2 linked regions of the Ruegeria pomeroyi DSS-3 genome follow. The protein of the gene in region 1 interacts with the protein of each later gene in a pairwise test. Links are inferred from orthologs where the notes say so. Each region holds a gene or a part of one and is shown in the gene's direction. Other genes may lie near its edges. The genes, in order: mtgA and SPO_RS05985.

What was found.
Region 2: the proteins of mtgA (region 1) and SPO_RS05985 interact in binary tests that used the Escherichia coli proteins (3 or more experiments, as listed by UniProt). The link is inferred for Ruegeria pomeroyi DSS-3 from one-to-one orthologs.

What each region holds. Positions count from the first base shown.
Region 1 is NC_003911.12:3,968,923-3,976,407, reverse strand. The notes cover bases 34-2,822. They hold mtgA (monofunctional biosynthetic peptidoglycan transglycosylase), read left to right. Parts: upstream 34-958; coding sequence 959-1,687; downstream 1,688-2,822. Other genes in these bases: SPO_RS19105 (FtsZ-binding protein FzlA), read left to right, coding at 2,361-2,822; SPO_RS19110 (GNAT family N-acetyltransferase), read right to left, coding at 1,704-2,177; SPO_RS22330 (Hint domain-containing protein), read left to right, coding at 34-905. Outside these bases: more of SPO_RS22330, read left to right, coding at 1-33; more of SPO_RS19105, read left to right, coding at 2,823-3,026; tRNA epoxyqueuosine(34) reductase QueG, read left to right, coding at 3,099-4,139; SPO_RS19095 (HAD family hydrolase), read left to right, coding at 4,338-4,976; map (type I methionyl aminopeptidase), read right to left, coding at 5,087-5,896; DNA/RNA nuclease SfsA, read right to left, coding at 5,982-6,674; SPO_RS19080 (competence/damage-inducible protein A), read left to right, coding at 6,724-7,446; SPO_RS19075 (GNAT family N-acetyltransferase), read left to right, coding at 7,443-7,485. UniProt on the Escherichia coli protein: Peptidoglycan polymerase that catalyzes glycan chain elongation from lipid-linked precursors. May play a role in peptidoglycan assembly during cell division in collaboration with other cell division proteins.
Region 2 is NC_003911.12:1,232,047-1,236,846, forward strand. The notes cover bases 1-3,000. They hold SPO_RS05985 (peptidoglycan D,D-transpeptidase FtsI family protein), read left to right. Parts: upstream 1-606; coding sequence 607-2,394; downstream 2,395-3,000. Other genes in these bases: rsmH (16S rRNA (cytosine(1402)-N(4))-methyltransferase RsmH), read left to right, coding at 1-245; ftsL (cell division protein FtsL), read left to right, coding at 242-610; SPO_RS05990 (UDP-N-acetylmuramoyl-L-alanyl-D-glutamate--2,6-diaminopimelate ligase), read left to right, coding at 2,413-3,000. In the rest of the region: more of SPO_RS05990, read left to right, coding at 3,001-3,894; SPO_RS05995 (UDP-N-acetylmuramoyl-tripeptide--D-alanyl-D-alanine ligase), read left to right, coding at 3,891-4,800. UniProt on the Escherichia coli protein: Essential cell division protein that catalyzes cross-linking of the peptidoglycan cell wall at the division septum. Required for localization of FtsN.

The sequences.
Region 1 (7,485 bases):
ATCCGTTCGTGAATGGCGGCACGATAAACATCGTGAACAACTCGACGAGTGTTCTGACATTTGTCGATGTCGATACTCAGTTGAATGACCCGCTTTCTGGGGAATACGTCTCTTTTGACGGCGGCGTGACGCTGCTGAGCTATCAATATCTGGGTGTCGGCGACGTGCGCGGAGACCCAGGCCAGCGCGCTTCGTTCATCCGGATCGATTTGGGCGATGGCAGTTTCATGACCGTCGCCCTGGACATGAATGCCGATTTCGACGATGTGCCCGACCTGCAGAACGGGAACACGCAACTCACGCTCGAAACTCTGGATACGACTTCGACCAACTGGTTCCCCGGGTTTGCGTGTTTTGCGGCTGGTACCTTCATCGAGATCGAAAGCGGCCCGATCCCGGTGGAAACCCTGCGCCCCGGCGATCTGGTGCAGACACTGGACAATGGATTGCAACCGCTGCTGCAATTGGCAAAGACAACGGTCCGGGGCGACGGTGCCTTGGCGCCGGTGCTGTTCAGGGCCGGAGTTTTGGGCAATTTTCGCGACCTCTATGTCAGCCAGCAGCACCGGATGCTGATCACGGGTTGGCAGGCAGAACTGGCATGTGGCGAAAGCGAGGTGTTTGTTCCCGCGCGTATGTTGGTTAACGGCAGTACCATTCGCATCGCGCCGCGTCACAAGCTGACCTATTACCATCTGCTGTTTGCGCGCCACGAAATCGTGTTTTCCGAGGGTATCCCGACCGAAAGCTATTTTCCCGGTGCCATCGAAGCGCCAGAAGACGGGGCTGACGAAGACGCGGAGGCAGCCCTGTTTCAGGAGCTTGCGATCACCGGCGGCGCTGGCTGGCAAACCGCGCGACGGGTGGCGAAGTCCGCCGAGGCACAATTGCTCTTGGCGGCCTGATCAGGATGGCTTTGCCCGTTCAGATCATCAAAGAACTGCGCTAAAAGGCATTCATGGCCAAGCGGACAACGAACACCAGAAAGAAGAAGGCCCGCAAGGCCGACACCAAGTTGCGACCTGGACGCTGGGTTCTGCGCTGGGTCAGTCGCGCCTTTGCGGCTGGTTTCGCCGCTCTTCTGGTGCTGGTGCTGCTGTTTTCGATGATCAACCCGCCGATCACCCACACGATCTGGTCCGAATACAGCCGGCTGGGTAAGGTCGAGCGTGACTGGGTGCCGCTGGAAGAGATTGCCCCGGTCATGGCGCGTTCGGTGGTGGCGGCCGAGGATGCGAATTTCTGCCTGCATTGGGGCTTTGACGTCAATGCCATCCGTGCCGCCATCGACGAAGGGTCGGGACGCGGTGCCTCGACCCTGTCGCAACAGGTGGTCAAGAACGTGTATCTGTGGCAGGGGCGCAGCTGGATCCGCAAGGCGCTGGAAACCGCGATCACCCCGCTGGTGGAGCTGACCTGGTCCAAGCGCAGGATCGTCGAGGTCTATCTGAACGTCGCCGAGATGGACGAGGGTGTGTTCGGCGTGGCGGCCGCTGCCGATCGCTATTTCGGGGTGAGCCCCGACAAGCTGTCGGCGCAGCAGGCGGCGCGGATCGCGGCGGTTCTGCCCAATCCGCGCGGGCGCTCGGCCTCGGATCCATCACCGCGGCTGCGCAAACGCGCCGCGGCCATCATGGATGGTGCGGCAACCATCGCTGCCGATGGGCGGTCGGACTGTTTCGAATAGGCCGCGCTGCTTGGCGTCAGGCGGTGTCGAGGCGAAACTTCAGGAACCGGTGCCCGGCATGATCGGTCTCGCCCAGGGGCTGCGCGCCGAGGCGGCGCAGCGCACCCAGATGCTGGCGCGAGGGCGGCAGCAGGAAGGTGACAAAGGGAATGCGCGGATCGGCATGGGCAAAGTCCAGCGCCTTGCGGGCGATGGGCAGGCCCAGCCCGAAATGCGCGGGGCAGAGGACCAGGCCGAAATCCCATTCTTCGCCCTCGCGCTGAAAGCCGCCCCAGCCAACATATCGGTCCTGATGAAGAAACGCCCAATGGCCCAGCCCGTCCCGGTCCCAACAGGCCTCCTTGGACTGGACGAAAGAGACGGTCTGCGCGTCGCTCCAGCTGTCGGGCATCAACGGCATATGAATGGCCAGACGCGGGTCGCGCATATGGGCGGTGATCAGGTTCGGGTCGACCTGCGTCAGACGGGCAAAGGTGAGGGGTGCGGGCATCGGATGGCCTGTGGCTAGGTTGCGCTATCTGCCGCTGCGCCCCGGTCGGCGTCAATCCGCCCAGCGTCACGATTGCGTGTCGCCCACCCGCCCGACCGCCGGTGTTTTGTCCGGGGGAACTTGCACTTGCACCGCTGCCGGGGCTATTGCTGACGGGCAAGACCTCATTTGATCCGGATCCCCATGGCGCGCCTGTTTCACGTCCCCCTGTCCCCGTTCTGCCGCAAGGTCCGCCTGTTGCTGGCCGAAAAGAAGATCGAGGTTGAACTGGTCGAGGAGCGCTATTGGGAAGGCGACCCGGATTTTCTGCGCCGCAACCCGGCCGGCAAGGTGCCGGTGATCAAGTTGGACGGCAAGATGCTGGCCGAAAGCGCGGCCATCTGCGAATACATCGAAGAGACCCGCCCCGAACCGCCGCTGATGCCCAAGGATGTCGATGGGCGCTACGAGGTGCGCAGGCTGGTCTGCTGGTTCGACGACAAGTTTCATAACGAGGTGACCTCGAACCTGCTTTACGAGCGGGTCAACAAGAAGGTGACGGGGCAGGGCTATCCCGACAGCCGCAATGTCAAGGCCGGGGCCAAGGCGATCAAGTATCATCTGGATTACATGGCCTGGCTGCTGGACCACCGCCGCTGGCTGGCCGGCGACCAGATGACGCTGGCCGATTTCGCCGCCGCCGCGCATCTGTCCTCGCTCGACTATATCTCGGACGTGGACTGGAACCGGAGCCAGGTGGTCAAGGACTGGTACGCAAAGATCAAGTCGCGGCCTTCGTTCCGGTCGATCCTGGCCGATCAGGTGCCCGGGTTCCGGCCGCCGCCGCATTACGCGGATCTCGATTTCTGACCGGGTCCGGGGGCGCTGCCCCCGCCGCGCCAAGGCGCGACTCCCCCGGAGTATTTTGGACCAGAAAGAAGCATGAGCGGGGAACTGAAAGACAGGCTGGTCGCGCGGGCCCTGGAGGAAGGGTTCGTGTCCTGCCGTGTCTGCCGCCCCTGGGATGTACCCGAGATGCCCGCGCGGCTGGGTGCCTTTGTCGAAGCCGGGTATCACGGGCAGATGGGCTGGATGGCCGAGCGGATGGAGTGGCGCGGCGATCCGGCGGCGCTCTGGCCCGAGGCGCGCTCGGTCATCATGCTGGCCGAGAGCTATGCGCCTGACACGGATCCAATGGAGGTGGTCGGCCAGCCGGACCGGGGTGCGATCTCGGTCTATGCAAGGGGCAAGGACTACCATGACCTGGTCAAGAAACGGCTGAAGCGGCTGGCGCGTTGGCTGATCGAGGCGGGCGGCGGCGAGGTCAAGGTGTTTGTCGATACCGCCCCGGTGCCGGAAAAGGCGTTGGGACAGGCGGCGGGGTTGGGCTGGCAGGGCAAGCATACCAACCTGGTCAGCCGGGATTGGGGCAATTGGGCCTTTCTGGGCTCTGTCTTCACGACGCTCGATTTACCGAGCGACCCGGTCGGGCGCGACAATTGTGGGTCGTGCTCTGCCTGCCTGACCGCTTGTCCCACCGATGCCTTTCCGGCGCCCTACCGCCTGGATGCGCGGCGCTGCATTTCCTATCTGACCATCGAGCACAAGGGGCCGGTGGATGAAGAGTTGCGCGCCAAGCTGGGCAACCGGATCTATGGCTGCGACGATTGCCTGGCGGCCTGTCCCTGGAACAAGTTCGCGGTGGCCGCCAGCGATCTGCGCTATGGCGCGCGGCCCGAGTTGAGCGCCCCCGCACTGGCCGATCTGGCGCGTCTGGACGATGCCGGGTTCCGGGAGATGTTTTCGGGTTCGCCCATCAAGCGGATCGGGCGCGACCGCTTCGTGCGCAATGTACTCTACGCCATCGGCAACTCCGGCCTGCCGGCGCTGCGCCCGGTGGCGCAGGACCTGGCCCAGGACTCTGACCCGACGGTCGCGGACGCGGCGCGCTGGGCGGCGGCGAAGCTGGCGATGTCGCGCTGATAGCGTTGCGCAAGACGTGCCAAGCGCAGATCAAAAGGTTTCGCCTGACTGAGTTGGCAGACCTACGGTGAGGCTCTTACCGGTATGATGTTTCGGGATGTTTCAGATCGCGCCTGCATCGGCAATCCATCGCCTGTCAACGGTTTGCCGCAAGGTGCGGGTTGCGCTAAACGCAGGTTCCCCAATCCGGAGAACGCGATGCGACATGACCTGGTTATCTTCGACTGCGACGGCGTGCTGGTGGATAGCGAGCCGCTTTCGAACCGCGTCTTGTCCGACAACCTCGCCCGTTATGGGCTGAACCTGACGCTGGAAGATACTGTCAGCCTCTTTCTGGGCAGTACGATGACCGGGGTTCGGGACAAGGCACGCGCGCTGGGCGCGCATTTGCCCGATGACTGGGTGGATCAGGTCTATGCCGAAACCTACGACCGGCTGCGTGCGGGCGTGCCCCTTGTCGCCGGCATTTCCGATCTGCTGGCCGCGCTGGATGCGCGTGCTCTGCCCTATTGTGTCGCCTCCAATGGCAGCCCCGACAAGATGCGCATCACGCTGGGCCAGAACGGGCTGTGGGAACGGTTCCGGGACAGGATGTTCTCGGCCCATGTTCTGGGTACGGCCAAACCTGACCCCCTCCTGTTTCAAACGGCCGCCGCGCAGTTCGACGCAACATCCCCGGTGGTGATAGAGGATAGCCCATCAGGCGTTACCGCCGCCGTTCGGGCCGGTATGCGTTGCCTCGGCTATGTCGCCCATGGCGATGGCGCGAATCTGCGCGCGCTTGGGGCCGAGGTGTTTCATGATATGGCCGAAGTGCCGGTGCTGCTCGCGCTGTGACCGGCTCAACCGGTAAGCGCGCGACCGTGTCTGCAGAGGTCCGGCCTCTGCTTTTCCTCTTGCCAGAAGTATCCTGGGGGTCCGGGGGCTGGTCCCCGGTTCCGCCCTGATCAGGCGTAGGTCGGGTGGAACTTGCCGCCGGGCGAAAGGGTAAAGATCTCGACCCCGTTTGCGGTCACCCCGACCGAATGTTCGAACTGCGCCGACAGCGATTTGTCGCGGGTGACGGCGGTCCAGTCATCGGCCAGCGTCTTGGTCTCGGGGCGGCCCAGATTCACCATCGGTTCGATGGTGAAGAACATGCCTTCCTCCAGCACCGCGCCGGTGCCGGGGCGGCCGTAATGCAGCACGTTGGGCGGGGCGTGAAACACCTGGCCCAGCCCGTGACCGCAGAAATCGCGCACAACCGACATGCGGTGCGCCTCGACATAGGTCTGGATGGCATGGCCGATATCGCCGAAAGTATTGCCCGGCTTGACCATCTCGATCCCCTTGAACAGGGCGTCATGCGTCACCTGGATCAGCCGCTCGGCCTTGCGCGGCAGCTTGCCGGCCACGTACATCCGGCTGGTATCGCCGAACCAGCCATCGACGATCACGGTGACGTCGATATTCAGGATATCGCCCTCGCCCAGCCGCTTGTCGCCCGGAATTCCGTGGCAGACCACATGGTTGACCGAGATGCAGCTGGCATGCTCATAGCCCTTGTAACCGATGGTCGCCGATTTCGCGCCGGCAGCCTCGACCATCCCGGTGATGATCCGGTCGATCTCGCCCGTGGATTGGCCCGGAAAGACATGTTCCGCGATATCGTCCAGAATACGCGCCGCAACCGCCCCTGCCGCATGCATGCCGGCAAAGTCGGTGGGTTCGTAGATGCGGATACCATCCCTGGTCAGGCGGCCACGATGTTCCTTCATCGGTGCGAGGCTCCAATAGTTGCGCGCGGATCCCTGTTTACGCTGCTTGCGCAGAAAGTGCCAGAGGGCGCAGCGTCGCAATATGTCAAAGCATATCGGCGATTTCGACTCCTTGAGGAGAGATATGGGTGGTCAGGATCAGCTTTTCCACACCCTGCGCGCGGGCCGTTTCAAAGGCGCGCGCATAGGCCGGGTCGATATCCGCGGCCAGGGTGAATCTGTCGCAATCGGTCCGCTGTACCAGATAAAGCATGATCGCCCGATGCCCCAGCCCGGCCATCGCAGCCAGCTCTGCCAGATGCTTGGCGCCGCGCGCGGTCACGCTGTCGGGAAACTCGGCCAGGCCGGGCTCACGGCACAGTGTCACGCTTTTGACCTCGACATAGGCGTCCGCCAGGCCGGGCCCGCTCAGCAGAAAGTCGATGCGGCTGTTCTGGCCGTATTTCACCTCGGGCCGCACCGTTTCATAGGCGGCCAGCGACGGAATGGCGCGGCGCTCGAGCGCGGTCTTCAAGGCCCGGTTCGGGACCGAGGTATCGACACCGGTGAAATGGCCGTTCTCGTGATCGACCAACCGCCAGCCGAACTTCAGCTTCTTCTTCGGATCGTCATTGGGTTCCAGCCAGATTTTCGTTCCGGGGTCCGCCAGCCCCATCATCGAGCCGGGATTGGCGCAATGGGCGGTCACCTCGCGCCCGTCTTCCAACTGGCAATCGGCCAGAAAGCGTTTGTAGCGACGGATCAGGCGGGCGGGGACAAGAGTTGTTTGAAAGCGCATGATCCCGGGCCTATACCTGCGGCAGGGGTCGATCAAGAGAGAGGGCGCCATGCCAAACCCAACCGCCGCCATGCTGGTCATCGGAGACGAGATCCTGTCGGGGCGCACCCGCGACGCCAACATGTACTATCTCGCCGGAGAGCTGAGCAAACACGGGATTGACCTGAAAGAGGTGCGCGTGGTCAGCGACGACGCCCCGGCGATCGAGACGGCGGTCAAGGCATTGTCGGATGGGTTCGACCATGTCTTCACCAGCGGCGGCATCGGGCCGACCCATGACGACATCACCGCCGATTGCATCGCCCGCGCCTTTGGTGCCGCCATCGACGTGCGCGCCGATGCGCGCGCCCTGCTCGAGGCGCATTATGCCAAGACCGGGCTGGAGCTGAACGCCGCGCGGCTGCGCATGGCGCGTATCCCCGATGGGGCCACGCTGATTGACAATCCGGTCAGCACAGCGCCGGGCTTTACCCTGGGCAACGTACATGTGATGGCGGGTGTGCCCAGCGTGTTTCAGGCGATGGTCGCCAGCATCCTGCCGACGCTGACCGGCGGTCAGCCGCTGTTGTCGCAGACCCTGCGGATTGACCGGGGCGAGGGCGACATCGCCGCAACCCTGACGCAGTTGGCCGAGGATTTTCCCGATCTGACCATTGGCTGCTATCCGTTCCAGATCAACGGAGCATTCGGTGCCAATGTGGTGGTGCGGGGTACGGATGGTGTGCGGATCGACGCGGCTGTCACCCGGCTTGCGCGGGAGACCGCGCAATGACGCCTGACTGGTTCGCGGTGGTCGATGCAACCTGGCCCG
Region 2 (4,800 bases), 2.7 Mb from region 1 along the record:
GCTTCCTCCAGGCGCGGGCGGGACGCAGCGGGCGGGCCAACCGCTATGCGCCCGAAACCGTCGAGGACGCGCCGCAATTCGAACTGCTGAGCCGCAAGGCCATCGGCCCCGACGATCAGGAACTGGCCGAGAACCCGCGCGCGCGCTCTGCCAAGCTGCGGGTCGCGCTGCGCACCGACGCGCCGGCGGGCGCGGTCGATGCCAAATCCATCGGCATGCCGCAACTCAAGGGGGGAACGCGGTGAGAAGTGTGATCTATGTGCTGACCGCTCTGGCGGTTCTGGGGCTGGCACTCTGGGCCTATCAGGAGAATTACCGCACCCAGGAAGTGCTGAAAGACACCCAGCGCCTGCAACGCCAGATCGGCGAGGCCCAGGTCCGGCTGAGCGTCTTGCGTGCCGAATGGGCCTATCTCAACCGTCCCGACCGGCTGCGCGAGCTGGCCGACCTGAACTTCGAGCGTCTGGGCCTGTTGCCCATGCGCGCCGACCAGTTCGGGCGGGTCTCGGAAATCATGTATGCCGAGGATCCCGCCCTGCCGATCATCAACGGGATCGACGTGTCGAACTTCTCGGACGCCGGAACCCTGCCGCCGGAGCAACAGCCATGATCCGCACCCCTCTGCGCCCGCTTGCCCGTGTCCTGCATGCCCGCGCCAAGGGCGAGAACCCGGATCTGATCGAACGCGAGAACATCCGCCTGCGGCATGAAGAGATGCAGGACCGGTCGCGCGCCCGCGCCGAGGGGCGGCTGCTGGTGCTGGGCGTGTTCTTCTTCTGTGCCTTCTCGGTGGTCGGTGCCCGCATGGGCATGCTGGCCTCGTCCGAGGCGCAGGAACCGCTGGCCAGCGCCACCGGCGCCACCATCGCCGCGCAGCGGGCCGATATCGTCGACCGCGAGGGCCGGCTGCTGGCCACCAATTTCGAGACCCATTCGCTTTATGCTCAGCCGCCGCTGATGGTCGACCCGGTCGCCGCCGCCGAGGGGCTTGTCCGCATCTTCCCCGATCTGGACAAGGATCGGCTGGTGCGCGACTTCTCGGGCAAGCGCAAGTTCATCTGGATCAAGAAACGCATCAGCCCCGAGCAGAAACAGGCGGTGCATGACATTGGCGATCCCGGTCTGCTGTTTGGCCCGCGCGAGATGCGGCTTTATCCAAATGGCCGCCTGGCCGCGCATGTTCTGGGCGGCGCGGGCTTTGGCCGCGAGGGCGTCGACGCGGCCGAGGTGATCGGCGTTGCGGGCGTGGAAAAACAGTTCGACGGCTATCTGCGCGATCCGGCCAATGGCGCCAAGCCCCTTCAGCTGTCGCTGGACCTGACGGTGCAGGCGGCGATGGAACAGGTGCTGGACGGCGGCATGAAGATCATGAGCGCCAAGGGCGCCTCGGCCGTGCTGATGGATGTGCATACGGGCGAGGTGGTGGCCGCCTCTTCCTTGCCCTCCTTCGATCCCAATGACCGGCCGCGCCCGCCCACCAGCGGCTTTGACCCTTCGGACAGCCCGCTGTTCAACCGCTATGTGCAGGGGGTGTACGAGCTGGGTTCGGTCTTCAAGATCTTCGCCGCCGCGCAGGCGGTCGATCTGGGGCTGGTCAATTCCGACACCATCATCGACACCTCGGGGCCGATGCGGATCGGCAAGTTCCCGATCGGCGAGTTCAACAACAAGAATTACGGCAAGATCAGCATCGCCGACGTGATCGTGCACAGTTCGAACCGGGGCACTGGGCGGCTGGCGCTGCAGATCGGGGCCGAGCGTCAGCAGGCCTTCCTGAACAGCCTCGGCATGTTCGACCCGACCCCGTTCGAGATCGTCGAGGCCTCGGGCGGGCAGCCGCTCAAGCCCAAGACCTGGGGCGAGCTGAGCACCGTCACCATTTCCTATGGCCATGGCCTGTCGACCAGCCCGATGCATCTGGCGGCGGGCTATGCGGCCATCGCCAATGGCGGGCAATATGTCAGCCCCACGGTGCTGAAACAGAAAGGCCCGCAATACGGTCCCCGGGTGATGTCGGAAAATGCCGCGCGTCAGGCGCGGGCGATGCTGCGCAAGGTGGTCACCAGCGGCACCGCCAGCTTTGGCGAGGTGCCGGGCTATCAGGTGGGCGGCAAGACCGGCACCGCCGACAAGCCCAAACCGCGCGGCGGCTATTACGACGACAAGGTGATCGCCACATTTGCCAGCCTGTTCCCGGCCTCGGACCCGAAATACGTTCTGGTGGTGACGCTGGATGAACCCTCGATCCTGGCCTATGGCGAAAAGCGCCGCACCGCCGGTTGGACCGCGGTGCCGGTGGCCGCCGAACTGATCGGCCGGGTCGCACCGCTTCTGGGTCTCAGGCCACAGCTTGAGCCCGGGCAGGGGGCTGGCTATACGCTCACCTCGAACTGAACATGAGGTGAGGGCGCCATGGGCGACACGCGACGCAGACTGAGCCAACTGGCGCTGACCGCCCGGGGCGGGCGTGACCCCGATATTTCGGGGCTGGCGGTCGACAGCCGTCTGGTGCGCGAGGGGTTCCTGTTCGCGGCCCTGCCCGGCAGCCGGGTGCATGGCGGAGACTTCATCCAATACGCCCTGCGGATGGGCGCAAGCGCCATCCTGACCGATGCCGAGGGCGCCCGTATCGCGGCCGCCGAACTGGCCGCCTCGCAGGCGGCGCTGGTGGTGGTCGAGGACCCGCGCCAGACGCTGGCCCTGACGGCCGCGCTGTGGTTCGGGGCGCAGCCTGCCACCATGGTCGCGGTCACCGGCACCAATGGCAAGACCTCGGTTTCGACCTTCGTGCGCCAGATCTGGACCGAGCTGGGCCATGATGCGGTCAACCTCGGCACCACCGGGGTCGAGGGCGCCTGGACCGCGCCGCTGGCCCATACCACGCCTGAACCGATCACCCTGCATCGTTGTCTGGCCGAGGCGGTCGCAAACGGGGTCACCCATGCGGCGATGGAGGCCTCCAGCCACGGGCTGGAACAGCGGCGGCTCGATGGGGTGGTGCTCAAGGCTGCCGGGTTCACCAATTTCACCCAGGACCATCTGGATTATCACGAAACCTTCGAGGCCTATTTCGCGGCCAAGGCGGGGCTGTTCCGCCGTGTGCTGCCGCCTGACGGGGTGGCCGTGATCAACATGGACGACCCCAAGGGCGCCGAGATGCGCGCCATTGCCGCCGCGCGCGGCCAGAACGTGCTGACCGTCGGGCGCGGCCCCTGCGATCTGAGCCTGACCAACCAGCGGTTCGACGCCACCGGGCAGGACCTGTTGTTCTCGTGGCGGGGCAAGGCCTATCAGGCGCGGCTTGACCTGATCGGCGGTTTCCAGGCGGAAAACATCCTGTTGGCCTGCGGGCTGGTCATCGCCAGCGGCGGTGCGCCCGAACGGGTGTTCGAAACCCTGCCGCATCTGGGCACTGTCCGGGGCCGGATGCAGTTGGCCGCAACCCGCGCCAATGGCGCGGCGGTCTTTGTCGATTACTCCCATACGCCTGATGCGGTCGCCACTGCGCTCAGGGCGCTGCGCCCGCATGTGATGGGGCGTCTGGTGGCCATCGTCGGTGCCGGCGGCGACCGTGACCCGTACAAGCGCCCGCTGATGGGAAAGGCTGCGGTGGAAAATGCCGATATCGTCATCATCACCGATGACAATCCGCGCAGCGAGGACCCCGCCCTGATCCGCGCCGCCGTGATGCAGGGCGCCCCCGGTGCCACCGAAGTGGGCGATCGGGCCGAGGCGATCCTGCGCGGTGTCGACACGCTGGAACCCGGCGATGCCTTGCTGATCTGCGGCAAGGGACATGAGACCGGGCAGGTTGTGGGCGACCAGGTGCTGCCCTTTGACGATGTGGAACAGGCCAGCATCGCGGTGGCCGCACTGGAAGGACGGCTGGCATGACCCTCTGGACCGCAGCCGAGGCCGCCGAGGCCACCGGGGGCCGTGCCCTGGGCGACTGGCAGGTCAGCGGCATCTCGATCGACACCCGCACCATTGCGCCCGGCGATCTCTTCGTCGCGCTGACCGCCGCCCGCGACGGGCATGACTTTGTGGCGCAGGCGCTGGACAAGGGCGCGGGCGCCGCGCTGGTCTCGCGCATCCCCGAAGGCGTGGGTGAGGACGGGCGGCTGTTGCTGGTCGATGACGTGCAGACCGGGCTTGAAGCTTTGGGCCGCGCCGGGCGCGCCCGCGCACAGGCGCGGGTGGTTGCGGTCACCGGCAGTGTCGGCAAGACCTCGACCAAGGAAATGCTGGCCGCCATGCTTGGTGCTCAGGGTCGCACCCATGCCAGTGTCGCCAGCTACAACAACCACTGGGGCGTGCCGCTGACGCTGGCGCGAATGCCGCGCGACACCGAATTTGCGGTGATCGAGATCGGCATGAACCATCCCGGCGAGATCGCTCCGCTGGCCCGCCAGGCCCGCCCGCATGTGGCGATGGTCACCACCGTCGCGGCGGTGCATCTGGAGGCCTTTGACGACGTGGCAGGTATCGCGCGCGAGAAGGCCGCGATCATGGAGGGGCTGGAACCCGGCGGCGTGGCGGTGCTTAACGCCGATATCGCCGAGGCGGATATCCTGCGCGCCGCTGCTCGGGGCGCCCGGCAGCTCTCGTTCGGGCGTGCCGCGCAAGACTATCGCCTGACCGGGGTCGAGGTGGCGGATGGGATGACCCATGCCCGCGCCGACACTCCGGCTGGCCCCGTCAGTTTCACCCTGCAATCGGCGGGAACGCATTTCGCGATGAACGCGCTGGGTGCCCTGGCCTGCTGCGATGCGCTGGGGGCTGATGCGGGGCAGTCGCTGC